4 regions of the Paenibacillus sp. YIM B09110 genome follow, and region 4 is predicted to be linked to each of the others. Evidence: riboswitches for the same ligand, from Rfam matches in the RefSeq annotation. Region 4 holds a riboswitch; each other region holds the start of a gene.
What was found. A riboswitch is a leader RNA that binds a small molecule or an ion and turns the genes downstream of it on or off. The one in region 4 is predicted to bind cobalamin.
Positions count from the first base shown of each region.

Region 1: another riboswitch for cobalamin. It lies ahead of V8F51_RS14265 (S-layer homology domain-containing protein); the one in region 4 lies ahead of V8F51_RS19805 (S-layer homology domain-containing protein).
Region 2: another riboswitch for cobalamin. It lies ahead of V8F51_RS31270 (RCC1 domain-containing protein); the one in region 4 lies ahead of V8F51_RS19805 (S-layer homology domain-containing protein).
Region 3: another riboswitch for cobalamin. It lies ahead of V8F51_RS23540 (ABC transporter substrate-binding protein); the one in region 4 lies ahead of V8F51_RS19805 (S-layer homology domain-containing protein).

Region 1 covers NZ_JBANSP010000008.1:80,528-85,808, forward strand. Annotated here, with positions in the region: gene V8F51_RS14250 (ABC transporter ATP-binding protein) at 1-728, opposite strand, end outside; gene V8F51_RS14255 (energy-coupling factor transporter transmembrane component T) at 701-1,606, opposite strand; gene V8F51_RS14260 (DUF4430 domain-containing protein) at 1,603-2,514, opposite strand; gene V8F51_RS14265 (S-layer homology domain-containing protein) at 2,548-4,176, opposite strand; cobalamin riboswitch at 4,337-4,537, opposite strand; gene V8F51_RS14270 (hypothetical protein) at 4,639-4,935, shown strand; gene tyrS (tyrosine--tRNA ligase) at 5,003-5,281, opposite strand, start outside.
Region 2 covers NZ_JBANSP010000051.1:6,793-10,447, forward strand. Annotated here, with positions in the region: gene V8F51_RS31265 (hypothetical protein) at 1-575, opposite strand, end outside; gene V8F51_RS31270 (RCC1 domain-containing protein) at 630-2,723, opposite strand; cobalamin riboswitch at 2,941-3,139, opposite strand; partial or broken gene V8F51_RS31275 (SpoVR family protein) at 3,593-3,655, shown strand, end outside.
Region 3 covers NZ_JBANSP010000020.1:9,829-15,109, reverse strand. Annotated here, with positions in the region: gene V8F51_RS23555 (heavy metal translocating P-type ATPase) at 1-1,614, shown strand, start outside; gene V8F51_RS23550 (sulfite exporter TauE/SafE family protein) at 1,611-2,297, shown strand; gene V8F51_RS23545 (FixH family protein) at 2,304-2,762, opposite strand; cobalamin riboswitch at 2,948-3,190, shown strand; gene V8F51_RS23540 (ABC transporter substrate-binding protein) at 3,368-4,360, shown strand; gene V8F51_RS23535 (FecCD family ABC transporter permease) at 4,364-5,281, shown strand, end outside.
Region 4 covers NZ_JBANSP010000014.1:49,220-54,500, forward strand. Annotated here, with positions in the region: gene V8F51_RS19805 (S-layer homology domain-containing protein) at 1-3,064, opposite strand, end outside; cobalamin riboswitch at 3,216-3,400, opposite strand; gene V8F51_RS19810 (carbohydrate ABC transporter permease) at 3,669-4,556, opposite strand; gene V8F51_RS19815 (ABC transporter permease) at 4,571-5,281, opposite strand, start outside.

The DNA of each region.
Region 1 (5,281 bases), on a different contig from region 4:
GAAGCGAACATCGGATGATTCATGCGGGCTAGCGCTTCGCCTACAACCCAAGGCGAATCGTCCGCTATAATCGATCCCTCGTCCATGACGATGACGCGATCCGAAAGCGGAAGCGCCTCTTCGAGCCGATGCTCGGTCATAATGATCGTCGTACCGAGCTCGCGGTTAATTTTGAACACCGTCTCTAGAAAATCAGTCGCCGCGATCGGATCGAGCTGAGAGGTCGGTTCGTCCAAAATAAGCACGGAAGGCTGCATTGCCATAATGGAAGCCAAATTGAGGAGCTGCTTCTGCCCGCCTGACAATTCCGTCACGTTTTTGTGAAACCAAGTCTGAATGCCGAAGAAGCTCGCCATCTCAGCCACCTTTAGACGGATCGCCGCATTGTCGGCGCCTAAGCTCTCGAGGCCGAAAGCCAGCTCATGCCACACTTTGTCCGTCACGATCTGATTGTCGGGATGCTGCAGCACAAAGCCGATATCCGATGCCTGTGTTCTTTGGTCGATTTGCTCGATAGGAATGCCTCGAAAATGGATCTGACCCGAACGCTCGCCGTGCGGCGCAAGCATCGGCTTCAGCTGTCTTAGCAGCGTGCTCTTGCCACAGCCGGACCTTCCGCAGATCGTAATGAACTCACCGCTATGGATTGTGAGATTGATGCCCTTCAGCGCCTCCTCTTCTGCAAGAGGAAACTTGAAGCCTAAGTCCTTGATTCGATAGCTTTCCATTTCAGTTCCTCCACCGCATTTGTAATGACAGGCAGCATACATAATCCGAAATACGCGACATACACGGCCAGGCTATCCGCTTTCATTTCAGCCGCTTTCATTGAGGGAAAATAACGCATCGTATTTTCTCCTATTGCCCACCCGTATAGTATGGCGGCTATGAGTACCAACATGCTGGCAAGCACCGTTTTGTCCCGCCGATCAAACCGATAAAGCGAGAAGCTCGTCCTCCCCGGCAACCCATAACCTCTGGCTTTCATCGAATCGGCCGTTTCAATCGCATTTTCGAGTGCCCAGGTCGTCATTATGGAAAGGATCGTCAGCCCGTTGCGAACTCTTGCAAGCAGGCTGCCCTGAGTCACGTCCCTGCCGATGCTCCGCTGCGCGTTCGATATGATCCTGATCTGATTCATGTAGCGCGGCACGAGTCGGAGCGCCATAGAAAAAGTGAGCGACAGCGCGGGCAAAATGCGCCCGAACAAATAAATAAATTTATCCGAAGTCATGACGGCATTATAACAAGAGAACCATACAATAACCGTTACGAACATACACGCGGAAGCGAGCCCGTACAAGATCGATTCCAGCGTAATCGGATTGCCGTTTTTCAAATAAAATAGAATCGTGACACCCGCGTGATTAAAAAGCGGATTCAATGCCGCCATCGCGAGCAGCAGCGGAAGCATATATAGAACGTTGAATTTAACGGCTTTATTGCGCTTCAGCATAATAGAGTAAGCGATAGCGCTAAATAGCGCTATCGCTTGCATAACGGGATGCATGAACAACATACTGAAAGCAATAACGACGGCAAAATATCCGAAGCTTATGAATGGATGGTAACCGGAGAAGCTGTCGCGGTTCGCTTCTCTATTCATTGTCCCGTTCCTCCCGTGGCCGTATCGCCGCCCACGTCGCGTCCAAGATCGCATGTATATACCCAGTCAACGACATCGCCGTCCTTCAGCGTATAGCGGCTGCTGCCGTAGTTCGGAAACCATCCATTCACCTTGTACATCCAACCGCTCAGCTCGCCGCAATCAAATTCGTACAAATTGTTGATACCTTCGATATAGTTGCTGTTATAGATCGGAGTCATCTCGAATTCCATATGAATTTTATTCGCCTTCATTTCCCGAAGCAGTACGTCGAATACCGATTCACCTTCGTAAAAAGTCACTTTGCGCGCCTTGTAGATGACCCCGTCCTTCGGTAGCACTTCTAGCTTATCCTTGTCGAGTTTATCCAAATTGTCTAGTATAGTAGCGGCGCTTACGGATAAGGTTACGGTTAGCTCCTTGCTCTTATCGACCGTTACGTCCTGCGGCTCCACTGGCTTTGGCTTGCCGGATGGAACAGGATCAGTTAAATATTTATCTTTTTCTTTATCCTTGCTCGGTTCCTTACTCGGCTGCGTCGTTGCCGGCGCCTTCGTCTCAGCTGGACGATTCGTAGCCGATGGCGCATCCTTATCTGGCTTTGGCTCCGGCGTTGCCGAAGGTGTGCCGGTATCGGTTGAAACAGGCGATGGTTCGCCCGCTTCAGCAATAACACTTTCCGTCTCCTGCGGAATTAAGCTCGGCTCGTTCGCACCGGCGATGTCCGGAGTCGTTGTCGGCTGCTCGCTCTCTTCGTAAAGCGGAACCTCGTCCTCTTCCACCACCTGCGAAGCGGCCTCACTGCCCTTGCCCGGCTGCGTGCTTTTGCCATAATCTCCGCCCCAGAAGAAAGCAACCGCCAGAACAGCGATTATCGCCAGCGCTGCAAGCCATTTTTTATTGTTCATATTGATACACCTGCCTCGCTTGCATCTGCTCTATTAAGCGACATCCGACATCTCATACAATCGGTTATGCCCGTTAACGAATCGATCATAAGCGACTAACGCATAGAAAGATTGATCCGTTGCCATCAAATCGACTTCGCCAGGCTTCGCGCCTCCGTTGTCAATACCGCCCGGCTTCACATGATAGAAGCCGCCGCCTTTAGCCGAGAAGCCAAGCAGCGCGTCAAGCGCCGACTTGCCGTTCTTCACGAAACGCGGGTCTTTAGCCGCGTCGATGCCAAGTCCCGATAGAGCCACGATGACCTGTGCAATACTCTCGGCATTCGAAGAGCCCCAGCTTTTATAGCCGCCGTCTGCCTGCTGCGCCTTGGACAGCCATGCCAAGCCTCGGTCGACAGCCGCTTTAACCTTCGCATCCGTCACATAATACGGCGTAAGGCTTTGGATCGCCATCCCGGTAATGTCCGGATCCGCAGCTGCGGCATCTTCTCCAAGCGCCCAGCCTCCGCCGGCTACTTCTCTCCCGAGAATGAAGTCGATCAACAATTCCTTCGTCGTCTGCACCTTGACTTCAGGGTCGACCGGAATGTTATACGCTTTGCTGTCCAGCGCGATCAGAGCGAAGATCGGTCCATTAATGCCTTGCTTAATAACCGTATTGAAATCAGCCAACGGCTTAAGCAGATCATAGCCGGCTACGTCGTCAACCCTCTTGCCGATCGCCGATAGGGCCAAGATGACCCTATCGTATTCGGTATATTTGACGCTATGAAGCTTGCCTTCCTTCTCCTTCAAGATCCGTTCCACATTTGCATAATACTTCTCATAATACGTGCTCTGTACAGTCACCCCCGAACGGGCCAACCCAAGCACCGTCCATTCGCCGCCGATGCTCGCGATAACCGGATCGGTTACCGTTGTCTGCAAGTAAGCTGCCGTTTCCTCCAACTGCTTGCTTATTCGACTGTTGCCAGAATCACCAGCACTTTGCTCCTTGTGACCGTAAGCACGCATAGCAACGACTGCCGCCATCTCGCGAGTTACAACCGCTTTCGGCTGGAAAAGGTTCGCGTAGCCTTGCATCCACTCCAGTCCTACGACTGTGAGCACATCGCCTTTTGCCCAGGCGGAGACGCTGCTTAGATCCTCTACTGCAACAGCAGGCTCAGCCTGCTCTACGCCGAATGCTCGAACGATGATTGCTGCCATCTGCTCGCGGTTGATGCTGTCGTTTGGCTTGAATTGCTCGCCGTAGCCGTTAATAATGCCAGCCTTATAAGCGGCGTTCACGTACGGGTAGAACCAGTTCGTACGGTCAACATCCTTGAAGCTAATCGCCTGCTCGATTGTCGTATCAAGTCCTAACATAACGGCAAGCATCTTCGTGAACTCGGCACGCGTTACCGCTTTTTTCGGATTGAACTTGCCGTTGCTGCCTTCAACGAAGAAGCGGTTGCTCGCTGCTCCGACTGCTTCGTACGCCCATGGCGAGATCGAAGCGCTGTCCGCATACAATTTGGAAATATCTGCAACCTCATCTTGTATCGTAATCGGAGTATTCTCGTCCTCTGCAGCGAATGCTATACTAGCTCCGTTCGTAAATACAACAGAGAATAGGATGCTTGCAACAAGCAGCCACGCTAAATACTTCTTCCTGGTCATCTTTTTATTACTTCCTTTCAAGTCCTTCTATTTCTACTAAACTTTTCTAACATGGATCAGTCCGCACAAAAAAACCTTCCGCCGCAATCGGCAAAAGGTTTAATAGAGCACACAGCAAAAAGCCCGCACTAAAAAACATCCTCCTATCGCTCGTAGAATGAATGGCATATCGAAACAGGCAGGTATTCTGGCTCAAGCGTCATCGCCCTTGCATCCTTCCCGGTTTCCCAGTGGCTTTTTGCAAGAACTCTTCTAATACAGCGGCGGGACCGCGCGAGATTTACACTCGCTTCCCTTTTAACCAATCGACAGCTCGACGAAATCGAGACTATTCATTGGCACCTGTTCTTACTATGAAATTATGTTGCTAATATTATATGATTGCCCGTCATTTGTCATGCTATAGTTTTTAAATGTGGTAAAATAGGACGAAGCCACACACTACGATGATGAGGTGCCCATATGTCCATTAGCTTCACTTCTTCAATTATTAGCCGTCTAAAAAGAGAAATTACCGATACGCAGAAACAGCTTGCGAACGATAAAACAAAACTTGCAAAAGTAAGCGCGAAAATAAAACAACTGCAAAAAGACAGTAAACTGAGCTCTTCGCCAAGCGACCTAAGCAGCAAAATGACCCAGCTTACAAAGCTGAAGGATGAAGCAGCGAAGCTTGAAGCTTCGCAAGCAGACTTAACGAAACAACTAACGGCGAAAAACGCCGAGCTTAGACAGCAGCTTGCTAAGTCGAAGCCGTAATAAGAAATAAAAGCTTCCTTAGCGCATGATAACATGCCTTCGGAAGCTCTATTTTTTAAAAAGCAATTTACGTTAATTTGACAAGGCTGTAGTTTTTCTTGCCTTTGCGGATAATGATGAATTTGCCGCCGATTGCATGCTCAGCGGAAATGCTGAACTCCAGGTCGGTAATCTTTTCACCGTTCATTGAGATTGCGCCATTCGATACGTCTTCCCGTGCCTGACGCTTCGACGGTTCGATACCAATCTCGACGAGCCACTCCACGATGTTTTTCGCTTCGCCTTCGCCGCTAGCCTCGAACGTCGGCATTTCTTTGAAGCCTTGCTCGATCTCGTCTGCCGTAAG
Region 2 (3,655 bases), on a different contig from region 4:
GCTATTTCAGCGATATTAAGTTCAGCATTTTCCTTCTTACCAAGCAGCAATACATAAACCTCATCCTCTGTTAGATCAAGTGACTGTAGTTCGCTGAAATCAGATGAGAATTCTGCCTTTAGTTTCATTTTCAAACTATTTTCTCTTTGCTTCAATACTTCTTCCCGTAATTCTCCTACACTTAAACCATCAACATTCGCAGTTAGAATGTCTACTGGAGCTAACCCAACTTGATTAGCGATTTCATCCGCATTAAATATCTCTTTCAGCTCATATCCTTCATTTAGTAGTTTTTCTAATTCCTCTCCATCTACTGTGTGTGGATCGATAGTATATTCTCCGCCTAATCTACTAGTTGTACCTGTATAAAGAGCAGCTTCTTGTTCCGTTCCATCAATAATAACCTCTTCATACTCTGCTTGAAATGAATCAGTCGGTGGGGTTAATTGCAGTCCAGGCTGTACCAATTCTTGATTCGAGCCTTTATTATCTGATCCAAAAGTGATTCCACCGAAGCTAGAAAAAACAATGCCAGTGCATAATGACAAGACTATTAACTTATTATTAATTTTCATTTATATTACTCCTAACTATTATTTAGTATTGTTTAAAATTACAATTCATGCGCTCTATTCAATCTGAATTGTATTCTTAGAAATCAAATTCCCATTGCCGTCGTAAATGAAATCTTGACGGTACTTTGATTGATCAATAGTAATAGTTACAGATGTCAATCTATTCTCTTTAGTTTTGTCATATACATACTCTTTAAGAATGTGTTTTTCTGGATAATCGAAAGTGTCAAGGATTCGATTATAATTCCAAACTAAGAGTGTTCCATCTTCTTTAAAACTCATCCCTCCAAGTAGAGAGTTTCCAATTGAAATAAAACTGCCCTCAGTAACTATTCGTGGGTAGCCTAGCCACCCTCCCCAGCTATAGAGAGAGCCAACTGTATCAATTGCAGATATATAAATTCCCTGTTCAGTATTGGATTCGTATCTGCCTGATGTAATATCAAACGATTCGATATCTTCTAACACTGTGTCAGCATTGAAATATATATAGTCAAACCATGGATTATACCCTCCAGTATCTCGCCCTTGCCCAAATTCGCCTGACAATTCTGCTCCTTTGGCCAACATTTTCCCATCTTCTGTAAGAAGTATTGTGCCATAGGGACTAGCCTGAATATCTTTAACATTATTTATCGGATTGTTGTATATGTCTGCTTCTATCCGCGTAGGTACATATGTCTGCAAATCAATTTGGAACTCAAACATCCGCCACTGATCCCCCCAAACATAAGCGGTTCCATCAGCTTTCAATGCAACAGAATGATATGCACCAGCATCAGCATAAATAATATCTTCTAAGTAGGATTGCCCTTCATCCTCAGCTGCTAAAACATGTATAGGCAATGGACTATCCCAACTATTTCCTCCATCACCAAGTTGACCATACTCATTTGTTCCCCATGCAAAAACATTGCCTTCTGAAGAAACGGCTAAATTGTGGTTCCAACCCGCACTTATTGCGACAATATCATTTAAAAATCCTGATCCATCAATTCCAACCACTTGTACTGGAGTACTACTAAAAGTATATGTGCCATCACCTAACTGACCATAGGTGTTGTCTCCCCATGCCCAAACAGTCCCATCTGATGCCAGAGCCAGTGAATGGCTATCCCCAGCACTAACTGAAACTATATCCTTATCTTCCAATGACGTTACCATTGCTGACTGTCCATCATACAATGGATTGTCAAACCCTATCTGGTTAAAATCTTTGTGTAACCATGAAAACACTTGATTATCATCATTAATAATTAATGTATGTTCAGATCCAGAAGAAATTCTCTTATGATAATAACTACGATCTACTTCATTTAAAGAAGAAATTGAATTTGTACTGCTTCGTGCACTTAATAAATTTGATGATAGAGTATACTGAAGCTCAATCTGTTCGTTATACTCCTCTCCTAATTGATCTTGGAGAGAACTTTCTGGAATTTGAATATTTAAATAACCTTCACTTATTTCATTTAAATTAACACTTAAATCCATAACCATGCCGTGTGCTCTTGCCTCAACCTCAACTGCTTCACCATTTATTGACCCTTGTATGTTACTAAAACTTTCTCCAGGAACAATAACTTTGTTGAAAAACAATTGAATTGGCGCAGAATCATTTAACATAACACCAGGCGATTCAGGATGTATCTTTACAACTTGTAAATTCCGATCACTGCGTGAGGCTGTTGTAAAGGATTTTTCAAAATCTTGTTCTAGATACTCATTATTACTTGAGCTAATACTTTCACTGTCTACTGATACTTTATAAGTTGTCGACAAACTCAAACTACTTGTCGGATGAATTAACAATTTATTTCCTTCTACTTCTTTCAAACTTTCAATTACCGATCCGTTGCTTGTCAATGATATTTGCTCAGAGTCTTTCAGTACTATTTCTTTATCGAATATAATAACAATAAAGCTTTTGGATCTTACACTTAAATTGTCGTTCTGAGGTATCATCCCTTTGACTTTTAAATAATTTTCACTTGTAATTTCATAAGTGCTTGCCAATACCGTTTCGTCTTTTGAAAGTGCATTCAATTTTTCACTTAAATTATATGTCTGAAACGGATTCGCGTAAGCAACAGTACTTATTGTCAATATGACAACTAATGACAATAAGTACATTAACCTTTTATTCATTTATTCTTCCTCCCAATTGTTATAAATCTTCAATAGGAACCACTATGGAACACGCACAAGTCAAATACTCTTCCTTATCCTCAAACTCATTTACCTGCTAGCATAATAGGTCTTTTCGCCATAAAAAAGCCATCTTTCAATTAATGAAAGATGGCTTATAACATGAATATTTCAATGGACATAAGAAATACGCACCTTCCTCCCATCCTCGTGGGGAAAAATAAAATCATTCATGGCAGGTCTCCTGGCTCGCATCATCGCAACCTATTTCCTTCCCGTATGAATTACATAATACAGTGGACTAATAATAAGTTACTCCGCTTTACAGTGGCGGGACCGCATCGGAATAATACCGAATTTCCCTTTTAAGTTAAGGCATTTAATTATGCAATAACACCATTAATGAGATTTATTAAGTTTTTATTTAAATCTATACAAACTTACCATGTTTATAGATACAATTACAATACTTAAATGCGTGATAACCCAATTGCAGGGTTGCCAGATGGGATATATTATGGAAAATTAAGCTGATCCTGCCCGCTATATCATCCAATGGTTGCTGTTTCAATATTGATTCGAACGACCGGAGTCTTCCAACGGCATAACAAACAGCCATTGTTTTTACAGATTACCTCAGGGCATGGTAAACAATGAAATTGAAGAAGCCTATGGCCGTTTCGTTACCACTGTATATAGCCCCACAGGCTGCTCGCTACGGTTATTGACGAGTTTCAAAAAATGCCATTGGCAATGAAGGCAGTGAGCTTCTCCTACCGATAGTGCTGTATCAATAAGCCGATCATCGACCACGTTCTCGCGCAATACGGCTTCTTCAAGCACAACGCCAGCAATCCGACGCTCATTAATACTCTCCAATCCTGGAAGACTGGCAGCGCGACATCATGACAATGCTTCGCGATGAGATGCTG
Region 3 (5,281 bases), on a different contig from region 4:
CTTGGCAAATATATCGAGGCTTCCGCTTCGTTAAAAGCGAACCTCAATACAGCCGGCTATGCCACCCTTCAAAGCCAGTCGGCTGCCGTTGAGCGTGCCGGTCAAGTGACGCAGCTTCGCACGGAGTTCGTGCGTGCGGGCGATACGGTTATCGTCGAGGCTGGCGAGCTTGTGCCGGTTGACGGTACGGTTATCTCGGGAGACTCATCAGCCGATGAAGCGCTGTTGACAGGGGAGAGTTCACCCGTTGTGAAACGTGAGGGCGATTCTATCTGGGCAGGCACGCGCAATGTCGGCGGAAAGCTCCGCATATGGACGAAGGCTGCTGGCCATGATACGCTGCTGAGCCGAATCGGCGAGCTTGTCAGGCAAGCACAGCGGTCCAAGTCGTCGATCCAACGCAATGTGGATGCGGCCGCAGGCTGGTTCGTACCGCTAATGCTGCTGCTAGCTGCACTTACCTTCATCCTATGGAGCGCTGTGCTAGATCCAGGCAATTGGAGCCGGGCGTTCGTCAGCTCCATCGCCGTTATGCTGGCTGCTTGTCCGTGTGCGCTCGGGCTGGCTGCTCCGATCTCGCTCGTGCTGGCCTCGGGCCGTCTGGCGAAGCAAGGCATCGTCGCCAAGGAAGCAGGAGCTCTAGAGCGTCTTGCGTTAATCGATACCGTCATATTCGACAAGACGGGTACATTGACCGAAGGCAAGCCGAGAGTAAGCGCGCTCCAACCTCTCAAGGGCAGCCGCACTTCGGCGCTCCGTCTTGCAGCAGCCGCGGAATCGGCATCTTCGCACCCGCTCGCGGCTGCAATCCGGCAAGAAGCGGCGAAGACAGGTCTTGTCATACCTATGCCCGAGAGCCAAGTGTATACGCCCGGCGGCGGAGTTGTTGCCATGGTCAACAAGCAGCAGGTCGGCGTCGGCAATGCGGGCTTTGCGAAGTCGCGGGGCTGGCTGGTCAGCGAAGAGGGCGAGAAGTTCGCGAAGAGCAAGGAAGCCGAGGGGGAAACGGTGCTGTTCATCGCTATTAATAATGAATGCGTAGCGATGATTGCCCTTATTGATTCGGTGAAATCCGATGCCAGATCGGTCGTAAGGGACTTACGATCGCTTGGCGTATCGATTCTGCTCGCGACGGGAGATCGGGAAGCGCCTGCCCGGGCTGCGGCAAAGGCAGCAGGGATCACGGAGGTGCACGCGTCCATGCTGCCCGAAGCTAAGCAGTCGCTTGTCGAGCGGCTGAAAGATCGGGGCAAGCGAGTTGCTATGGCCGGAGACGGCTGGAATGACGCACCGGCGCTCGCATCCTCCGATGTCGGCATCGCGATGGGCAACGGCACGGATGCGGCGCTCGCAGCCGGACATCTGTCGCTGCTTAATTCAAGATTGCTTGCCATTCCAGGAGCCATTCGAATCAGCAGATTAACGCTTCGCAACGTGCGGCAAAATCTCGCTTTCGCCTTCCTCTATAACGGCATTATCATTCCGTTCGCGGCGCTCGGCATGCTTAAGCCATGGATGGCCGGAACGGCGATGGCGCTGAGCTCCGTATCGGTCGTCGGCAACGCGCTTCGGCTAGGCGGCCAAATTAAGCGCGAGGAACGAAGACGTCGATGACGCTCACGTGGAATCTGATCGGCTTAATCGTGCTGACAGGCTTGTTCAGCGCACCGCATTGCATCGGCATGTGCGGAGGCATCGTGTCGACCGTATCGCTTCAATCGACAGTGTCAGCCAGACGTTCGATGCTGCTGTATAACGCAGGTCGCATTACGTCTTATACGGTGCTTGGCGCTGTTATGGGCGCAGTTGGCTCATTCGTCGATCTCGCCGGCAAGCTTGCGGGCATTCAAGGCATTGCTTCAATCGTAGGCGGCTGCTTCGTCTTGTTGTGGCTATGGCGCAGATTCCAACTGCCGCTTATGGGCAAGCTGTCTGCTATGCTGCATAAGCGGTTGGTCGGCAGAACAGGGCAGTCACCTGCCAGCGAAACTACGCATTTGCTTGCGACGGGCATTGCTTTCGGCTTCCTGCCTTGCGGCTTGACCTATGCGATGCAGATGAACGCTGCGGCCAGCGGCTCGCCATTGGAAGGCGCGGCCATTATGGCTATCTTCGGACTTTCTACGTTCCCGGCCTTAGCCGCTGCGGCTTCTATCGCTGCTTTTGCCGGCAGACGCTGGCGAAGATTCATGCGCAAGGCAGGCGTAATAACGGCAATTGCTGTAGGGCTATTGTCCATTATGCGGGGCTTGGCCGTGAACGGCGTCATTCCGAGCATTTCGCCGTGGTTATGGTAACGATTATCAGTGGACGGCAGAGAGCCGCCTTGCAAGGAGATAGCTGCCATCCGCCGTATCCAGCGTCAACGTCGCTTTCCACGTTCCAGCCATCAACGGCATGCCTTCGCCCTCGTAGACGCCGGGAGCGGTCTCGGTTAACTTGAAGCTGTAATTGCCGCAGTTCATTCCGATCATATCTAACACGATGGATAACTTAGCGTTCCGTAATGGCGCTCCCTCGGAATTTCTAAGACTGAGGCGAAAATCATTCAGATCGAGCACTTTGGCCGGATAGCGGCCGATCTCCCACGTCAATGAGCCTTCTTCGAAGGAATGCTCCGTGACGGCAGGAGGGGCAGCTTCCGTCGTTTGCAGCCACGCGAACGCAGCGGTGATGATGACGGCAGCGGCAAGCACGGATAGCGTCCACTTAAGAAGCGGCGATCGTGCTCGGGTCGTTAGTATCGATTCCTCAGAGTTCATATTAAGCGCACCTTTCTGTATCTTTTTTTGTAAGCACCAAACCAATTAAACAGCGTCTTTAGTTACCTATGCTCCGCAAGGGGATGAAAGAACGCAGGCGCATTCAACAATAGTCTGACTTTGGCTATAGGGATAGACAAAAGAATAGAAGATGTGTATAGTTACATCTGACAATTTCATAGAAAATAACTAGGTGTCGAGACGGTCTATATGTGCAGCGCGAATGCTGCTCGAACAACCGCTCCGACTTAATAGGGAAGCCGGTGAGAATCCGGCGCGGACCCGCCACTGTAAGGAATGGCCGGAGAGCGACTGCTCTCGTTGCATGGCCGATGCCGCGGCATACTGTCACTGAGCTTAGACGCTCGGGAAGACGCCGATTGGCATATATTCCAAGTCAGGAGACCTGCCTGCTTATTAACGCTGAATCCTACGAGGAACTAGGAGGTGTTGCACACGAGTAGTAGCTACTTGCCGCTTTGGAAACGGTATTCGCGCAGCATTTCTGACAAGACGTCGGAAATGCTTTTTTTGATTAGAAAAACAGCTGTAACGAGTTAGGACGATTTGCTAGATAAATAGAACGTATAGGAGTGTGTTAATTAATGAATAAGATGAACAAAGCTTGGATTGGGCTGCTGCTGGCGATGATGCTCGTCATCATGACTGCTTGCGGAGCGAACACTAATAATGAGGGGCAAGCATCGAATCAGCCATCGAATGCTGCAACGGAAGCACCGACGAACGCGCCTGACAACGAACAGGAAAGCGCAGCAACTACGGAATATCCGCTTACGGTGAAGGACGATACGGGAACGGAAATTACATTCGCGCAAGCACCGACGAAGATCGTTTCGCTGGCGCCAAGCGAGACGGAAACGATTTATGCGATCGGATCCGGTGAGCAGGTCGTTGGCGTGGACAGTTACAGCAACTATCCGGAAGCGGCAGTAGCTAAGCAGCTGGTAGGCGATATGACGACGAATATAGAGGTAGTTACGGGTCTCAATCCGGATCTGGTCGTTGCTTCATCCTCGATGAACGCGGATGCGATTAAGCAGCTTCGCGAGCTTAATATCCCTGTATATGCAACGGATCCGCTAACTTATGATGCAGTAGTTGCCAAAATCGATACTTTAGGTAAAATTATGAATAGACAAGCGGAAGCTGCCGCAGTTGCTGACCATATGATTCAAGTGAAGCAGCAAGTAACGGACGCAGTGAAAGACGCGGAGAAGAAAAATGTGTATTTGGAATTCTCGCCAGGCTGGACGGTGGGCTCTGGCACTTTCCTCGATGAGCTTCTGACGCTAGCTGGCGGAACGAATGTGGCAGCCGGAAGTCAAGGGTGGTTCGAGGTGAACGCGGAAGAGGTCGTTGCCAAAAATCCGCAACTGATTGTGTATCCAGCGTGGAAGGAGGAGCCGAATCCGATTGTAGCCGGCATTGAGAGCCGTCCTGGTTGGGAAGTTATCGATGCAGTAAAGAACAAGCAAATGTTCGCCGTGACGGAAGACCCGCTCGTACGTGTAGGTCCGCGTCTCGCCGATGGCTTGCTTGAGCTTGCGAAGGTTATTCACCCGGATCTCGTCAAATAAGCGATGAAACATAAAGGTATCATTTATGGAGGAGCAGCTTTGCTCCTTCTTGCCGTTTCTATGATCATAAGTCTTTCTATTGGTACGTCGGGTCTCACGGTGAGCAAGGTATGGGGCATTCTTATTCATGAGCTTCCGTGGGTGAAGGGCGGCGAAGATCTCTACACCAAAGGCGAGGTAGCCATTGTTACGCAGGTAAGGCTGTCCCGCGTTCTGCTTGCCGTCCTCGTAGGCGCTTGCCTGGCGCTTGCCGGCACAGGTTTCCAAGGCGTGCTGCGCAATCCGCTTGCCGATCCGTATACGTTAGGCGTCGCCTCGGGAAGCTCGGTAGGCGCTGCCTTTATTATTTTATTCGGACTCCAGATGGCGCTAGGCATGTGGACGATTCCTCTCGTGGCCTTCCTGACGGGAAGCATCACGTTGTTTGGCGTATTCTGGCTATCGCGAAGCAAAGGGGCGATGCATATTGAAACGCTTATTTTATCCGGTGTCATCATTCAAGCCTTTTTGGGCGCTTTCGTATCGTTTATGGTGTCGCTGTCTGAAGGGGTCGTCAATCAAATTCTGTTCTGGCTAATGGGTTCGCTTGCGATGCGCAACTGGGACAATGTATATATGCTCATTCCGTTTCTTGTCATCGGATTCCCCATTCTGATTCTTTATAGCCAATCGCTTAATTTATTCGTTCTAGGCGAACGCCACGCAGCCCATGCCGGCGTTCGCGTGGAGCGAACGAAGCTGATCGTGCTGATCGCATCTACGCTGCTTACGGCAGCTGCCGTATCCGTATCAGGCGTTATCGGCTTCGTCGGGCTCGTAGTACCCCACTTGATCCGCTTGCTCGTGGGGCCGGATTATAGGCTGATTACGCCGCTTGCGGCCATTGGAGGCGGCATATTCGTCTTGTGGGCGGATACGCTC
Region 4 (5,281 bases):
AGGAGACGGCCCCAAGCTGTTCCTTGGCATTATCAACGGCAAGCTGCAAAGCAGACTTATCCGCCTCTTTCACTATGACGATCTTAGGGAAAATACTGTAGTATCCTTCTCTAGTCCCCGCCGTAAAATTAGGATTGGCCCCTACTACCGGATTAATATTGCGATGATCGCCGATAGGACTGCCGAAGAAGCCCAATTTAATATAACCATCATTAAGGCTGTAGCCGCCTATCCAATCCTGCGGTACCTGGAACTCCACGCTATTAGCCTGTGTCGTAATATTGTACTGTCTCACAAGACCGGAGACTAATGCCTGATTCGGTCCTGCCAGAAAGTTGAGCTGCGCGTTAAAATTATAAATACCAGATAGCTTGTTAGCTGGGAACGATAACCCTCCCAATACGACTTTGACTCGGTCCCCGGGACCAATTTCTTTCCCCGGACGAGTTATATTGTCGATGGTCACTGCCAGCGGTCTTGCCGTCATAACCTGATATTCGGCCTGACCATCTCTTTCAATCTTGACAATGTTTCTGCCTTCCGTCAGCAGCACGCTGAACGATCCGTTAGGATTCTCGGTCACATCCTCAGAGGAGAATGTACCGTCTCCATAGGAGACGGTTCCCGCATCATGATTGATTTCAGGTCGAATAACACTGACATCGCTTCCCTCGGAAGGAGTAAATGAGTAGATAGCTCCAGGCTCCGTATCGATGTAGTAGACGCTGTCGATATCCGCATCGAATGCGCCGTTTTGAAGGTTCATGACTGCATTGCCTGTCTTGCCCTCATTAGCCTTCTGGTTAAGTGCCTTGTTGCTCTCGATGCCAGTGACAATGTCCGTCTCGCCTTGACCAACCGTGACAACGAACAAGCCGACATTTTCCGGCCAAATGGCGCTAAAAGCATCATCCGGTTTCGTAATATAAGAAGATCCGTTTACCTTAAGGGCATCATAAGTCACTTTAACAATCGCCGTTCCGCTTTCTTTCGCTGTGATTGTTGAATAGCTGCCCGGCTCGCCTTCTTCGATATCTATGACGTCGCTGCCAGAAATGATTTCATAATGGAAGTCCGGTTCAAAGAAGTAGTTGCTGATTCCTTCAATTAAGGCCTGCCAGCTCCGCAAGGTTAATAGCTTGAACTCGTCTCCCGGCGCCGATAGCTTTAAGTGATTTTGTTCATTAATATTGAGATAAATATTCCCTTCGAAATAGGTGCCCCGGTTCAATATCGAATTCGGCGACAAAACATTTAATTGTTGTTCCGTAATTGCCATGGCTGCATTCGCGGCGGTCGCTTTAAACGTTCCCGTATTCGTCAGCTTGCCTTCCTGGCTGACCCGGTAATTATACTCCTGGTTGTCCATCAGCTTGTAGCTTGACACACGATTGCCGTCCTGATATATCGTTTCCAAAGGCTCGACCTGTTCAAACGATACAAAATGCTTGATTTTTCGGCCCACAAAAGGCGTAGCTTCCTCCGGTACCGTAAGAGTAATGATTCGCGCTAGAGGAATCGCTCCGGTAACCGATTGTGCTGAAGTGGATATCGTAACCGTGACGTTGTTACTAAGCGCCATGTAACCTGCAGTCACTCGGGCTTCGCTTGGCTCAAAAGAATAAAAATACGTATTTCCCGTAATAACAAGTACGGGATATTGGCCTGCAGCCGTCTTCGTCCCCAAATGTAGAGAGGTGTCGCTTGGACTGTCCTGACCGATCTTTACCGTATAATCGACATCGACATTCCATCCCGCATTATTGGCTTTAAGGTTTAATTGACGGAATTGAAAGGCCTGTTCCGCCTGCGTCGTTACCGTCAACTTGCCTCCGCCAATGCTGTTTCCGCTAGCGTCAATCCCTTTGTAGCGATAGTCGCCTGCAGGCAAGGAAGCAGTATATACTTTATAAGTGCCCTCTACGCCCTCGCCGATATCCACAAGCTGATCTTTGGAATTATAAATCTCTAACTTCGTTGTTTTTGGCGCTGCTGTAAACGTAACATTAAATGCAGGCTGCGAGACTTCTTCCCATAAGCCTTGTTTTTTGGCTTCATTGAAGGCCGTTTGAGCTTGATCAAGCGCCAATACCTTTGCATCCACTTCTTCTTGCGACGCATTGGAATCAACGACTAGCTGTTGAGCCGATACAATGACTTCGACCAATGAGTCGAGCTCAGCTTGAACAACCCAATATTCCGATGTGCTTACATCGGATCCGTCTAAACTTACCTTAACGGATGCTTTGTTCAACTCTGCCGCTTCAATGGAAGCTGTCAATTCAGCCGTATTCAGTTCTTCGCTCTCGCCTAACGCTTCTACCAATTGATTCAGTGCATCGTCTACAACGGATTGGCTGCTTTCCATATCCGTGAGCGCGTCATAAGCGTTATCATACGCTAATTGAACTGCATCATCTTCAAGAATTTCTGTTTTTTCCGTGCTGCTGTTAATCTCCGCTACTTTTTCGGTTAATGCATCCTTGTCGGCAGTATCAATAAGATTACCGCCGGCTCCCAGGTCCGCTCCCAATCCGTAGACGGTAAATTGCCAACGAACGACATCGCCGTTTTCAACAAGGGTTTCAGAAGACCCGACATTCGGGAAGGCATCATTGACCGCATACATCCATCCCGATTGGTTGAAGTAATCAAATTCGCCTAACCAATCCGTATTCGCCCGTTCGCCGATATTCGCCGCTCCACCAATGGCTTGCACGATATAAGAAGGAATATCGATTTCTCCGGCGCCCGGATCGTATACGCTGGACAAATAGAATTTGTCCTCTACGCTGCCGCCATGATCGTAGCCTCCTTCTCCCAATAGCTCTGAAATAACGGCTGCCGCATTGTCCCCTTCTTGAAAAGGAACACGTACCGGCTCAACGATATAGCCTTGTCCCAATGTGAATTTCTCGACAGCTACCGTCACATATCCATCGATACCCTCGGTATTTGAACTTTCTCCCGCCGCCATCGCAGTTACGGGGCCGAATAACGAAAACACCATCAGTAAGGTTAAGCATAAGGCCATGCATTTCTTTCCTGCTTTTTGAAGCAACATAATCCATCTCCTACAACTTGATTTATTTTTGTGAAACAAAAAAACACCTCTCACTAGTCATTGTGAAAGGTGTTTGACAAACGGACATAAGGGCATACCAATGCCCGAATAAATGCACAGTTAAACATCTCTCCTTTCATCCTCGTGAAATCGTAGAATAAAGTAAATGGCATGTATCCTGGCTTTGCTTCATCGCATGGCTAGCTCCTTCCCGTATACAAATACAGTGGAAACACGTTAGCATGCTCAGCGTTACAGTGGCGGGACCGCGTCAGATTTGCACTGATCTTCCATTTTAAGCTGTGTAAACACAGCACCAATTTACCTAAGTATATGAAGTTGTAGGTGAATACTGCGTGCGTACTGACTATTCCTCCTTGTAATTGCCATCAACTTGCTAGATTCTACGAAGATTGTGCTCATTGAAGAATAACCCATTTAGGAAAGGAGTGCAATCGTTAGTTAGTTAGCCACAATAACACGATAGTAGGAGCGTTCATTTGCAAGCAACCGCTTCTTTCTCTCTTAAATTGAGAAAGAAGGGAATGAGCACAGGACTACACTGGCTCATTCCCTTGCTTTTTTCACATTGACGGCGCACGCTTTACTCCTTCACTGCGCCTAGCATAATACCGGATACGAAGTATTTTTGCAGGAATGGATATACGATCAGCATCGGCACCATAGCGATAAACACCTTCGCCGAATTCAGCGTCCGGTTAGACAGCTCCGACAGCTTCTTGTATTGTTCTGGGGTTAGATTCGTGCCAACCGGAATGTTGACGACAAGCTGCTGGATATAGGTTTGGAGCGGATATTTAGCGGAAGTGTTCATGAGCACCAATCCGTTAAAGAACTCGTTCCAGTGATATACGCTAAGGAACAACGCAACTGCGGCAAGTACGGGAATAGCGCATGGGATATACACCCGGAACAGGACTGACCAAGGACCGGCTCCGTCGACTACGGCCGCCTCATGCAGCTCCTTCGGCAGATTGCGGAAGAAGTTCATGATCAGAATGACGTCGAATACGGGCACTCCACCGCCAAGCACCAACGCCCAGATCGTATCGATCAAATGATAGTTTTGAATCGTGAGATACCAAGGAATCAATCCCCCGTTAAACAGCATGCAGAACACAAGCACCCACATGAACGTATTGCGCATTTTGAAATCCTTCTTGGGCCTTGCCAGAGGATAAGCCATTAATACCGTCATCAGCAAGGCGAATCCCGTACCGAGCACGGTGCGCTGAATGGAAATCCAGAACGCGTTAAAGAATAGGCTGTCGCTTATAATCTCCTTGTACGACGCCAAGGAAAAGCCGATAGGAAAAATCGTAACCAAACCCGCATTGGCGGCCGCTTTCTCGGAGATCGATACACAAAAGGTGTACCAAAGCGGGTATATGCAGCTGACGAGCAGAAGACCGAGGACGACGATATTGGCAATCTCAAACGTCCGTGAGCCTACCGTTATATTTCTGACCAATGCAGTGTCCTCCTTCAGAATACCGTATAATCGGCATAACGATACGCTAGACGATAGGATATAAAAATTAGCACAAAGCTAATGACCGACTTGAACAATCCGGCAGCCGTTGCGAGCGAGTATTGCAGATTTTGCAAGCCCAGCCGGTAAACCCATGTATCCAAAATATCACCGGTTGAATACACAAGCGGGTTATAAAGGTTGTACACTTGGTCGAATCCGGCGTTCAGCACGTTGCCCAAGCTTAAGACGCCCAGCAACACAACCGTGGTCGACAGCGCAGGCAGCGTAACGTGCCGGATCAACTGCCAGCGATTGGCCCCGTCAATGGCGGCCGCCTCGTACAGATTCAGGTTAATGCCCGTTAGCGCCGCAAGATAAATAATGGCGTTAAAGCCGAACTCCTTCCACACATCGGTGCCGATGACGAGCTGCCGGAATATACCCGCATCCGCCATAAATAGCTTAGGATCGAAGCCGAACATTCCAATAACCGTATTGACGACGCCGTAATAGCCGAAGATCCCGATGACAATCGTTGACATAATAACCCACGACAGAAAGTGCGGCAGGTAAACGACGGTCTGAACCAGCTTTTTGTAGCGCAAGCTGCGAAGCTCGTTCAGCAAAATGGCAAAGACGAGCGGAACAAGCAAATTGAGCGCGATTTTGCCGACTGCGATAATAAAGGTATTGATGATGACCGTCTTGCTATCATTTAGCTG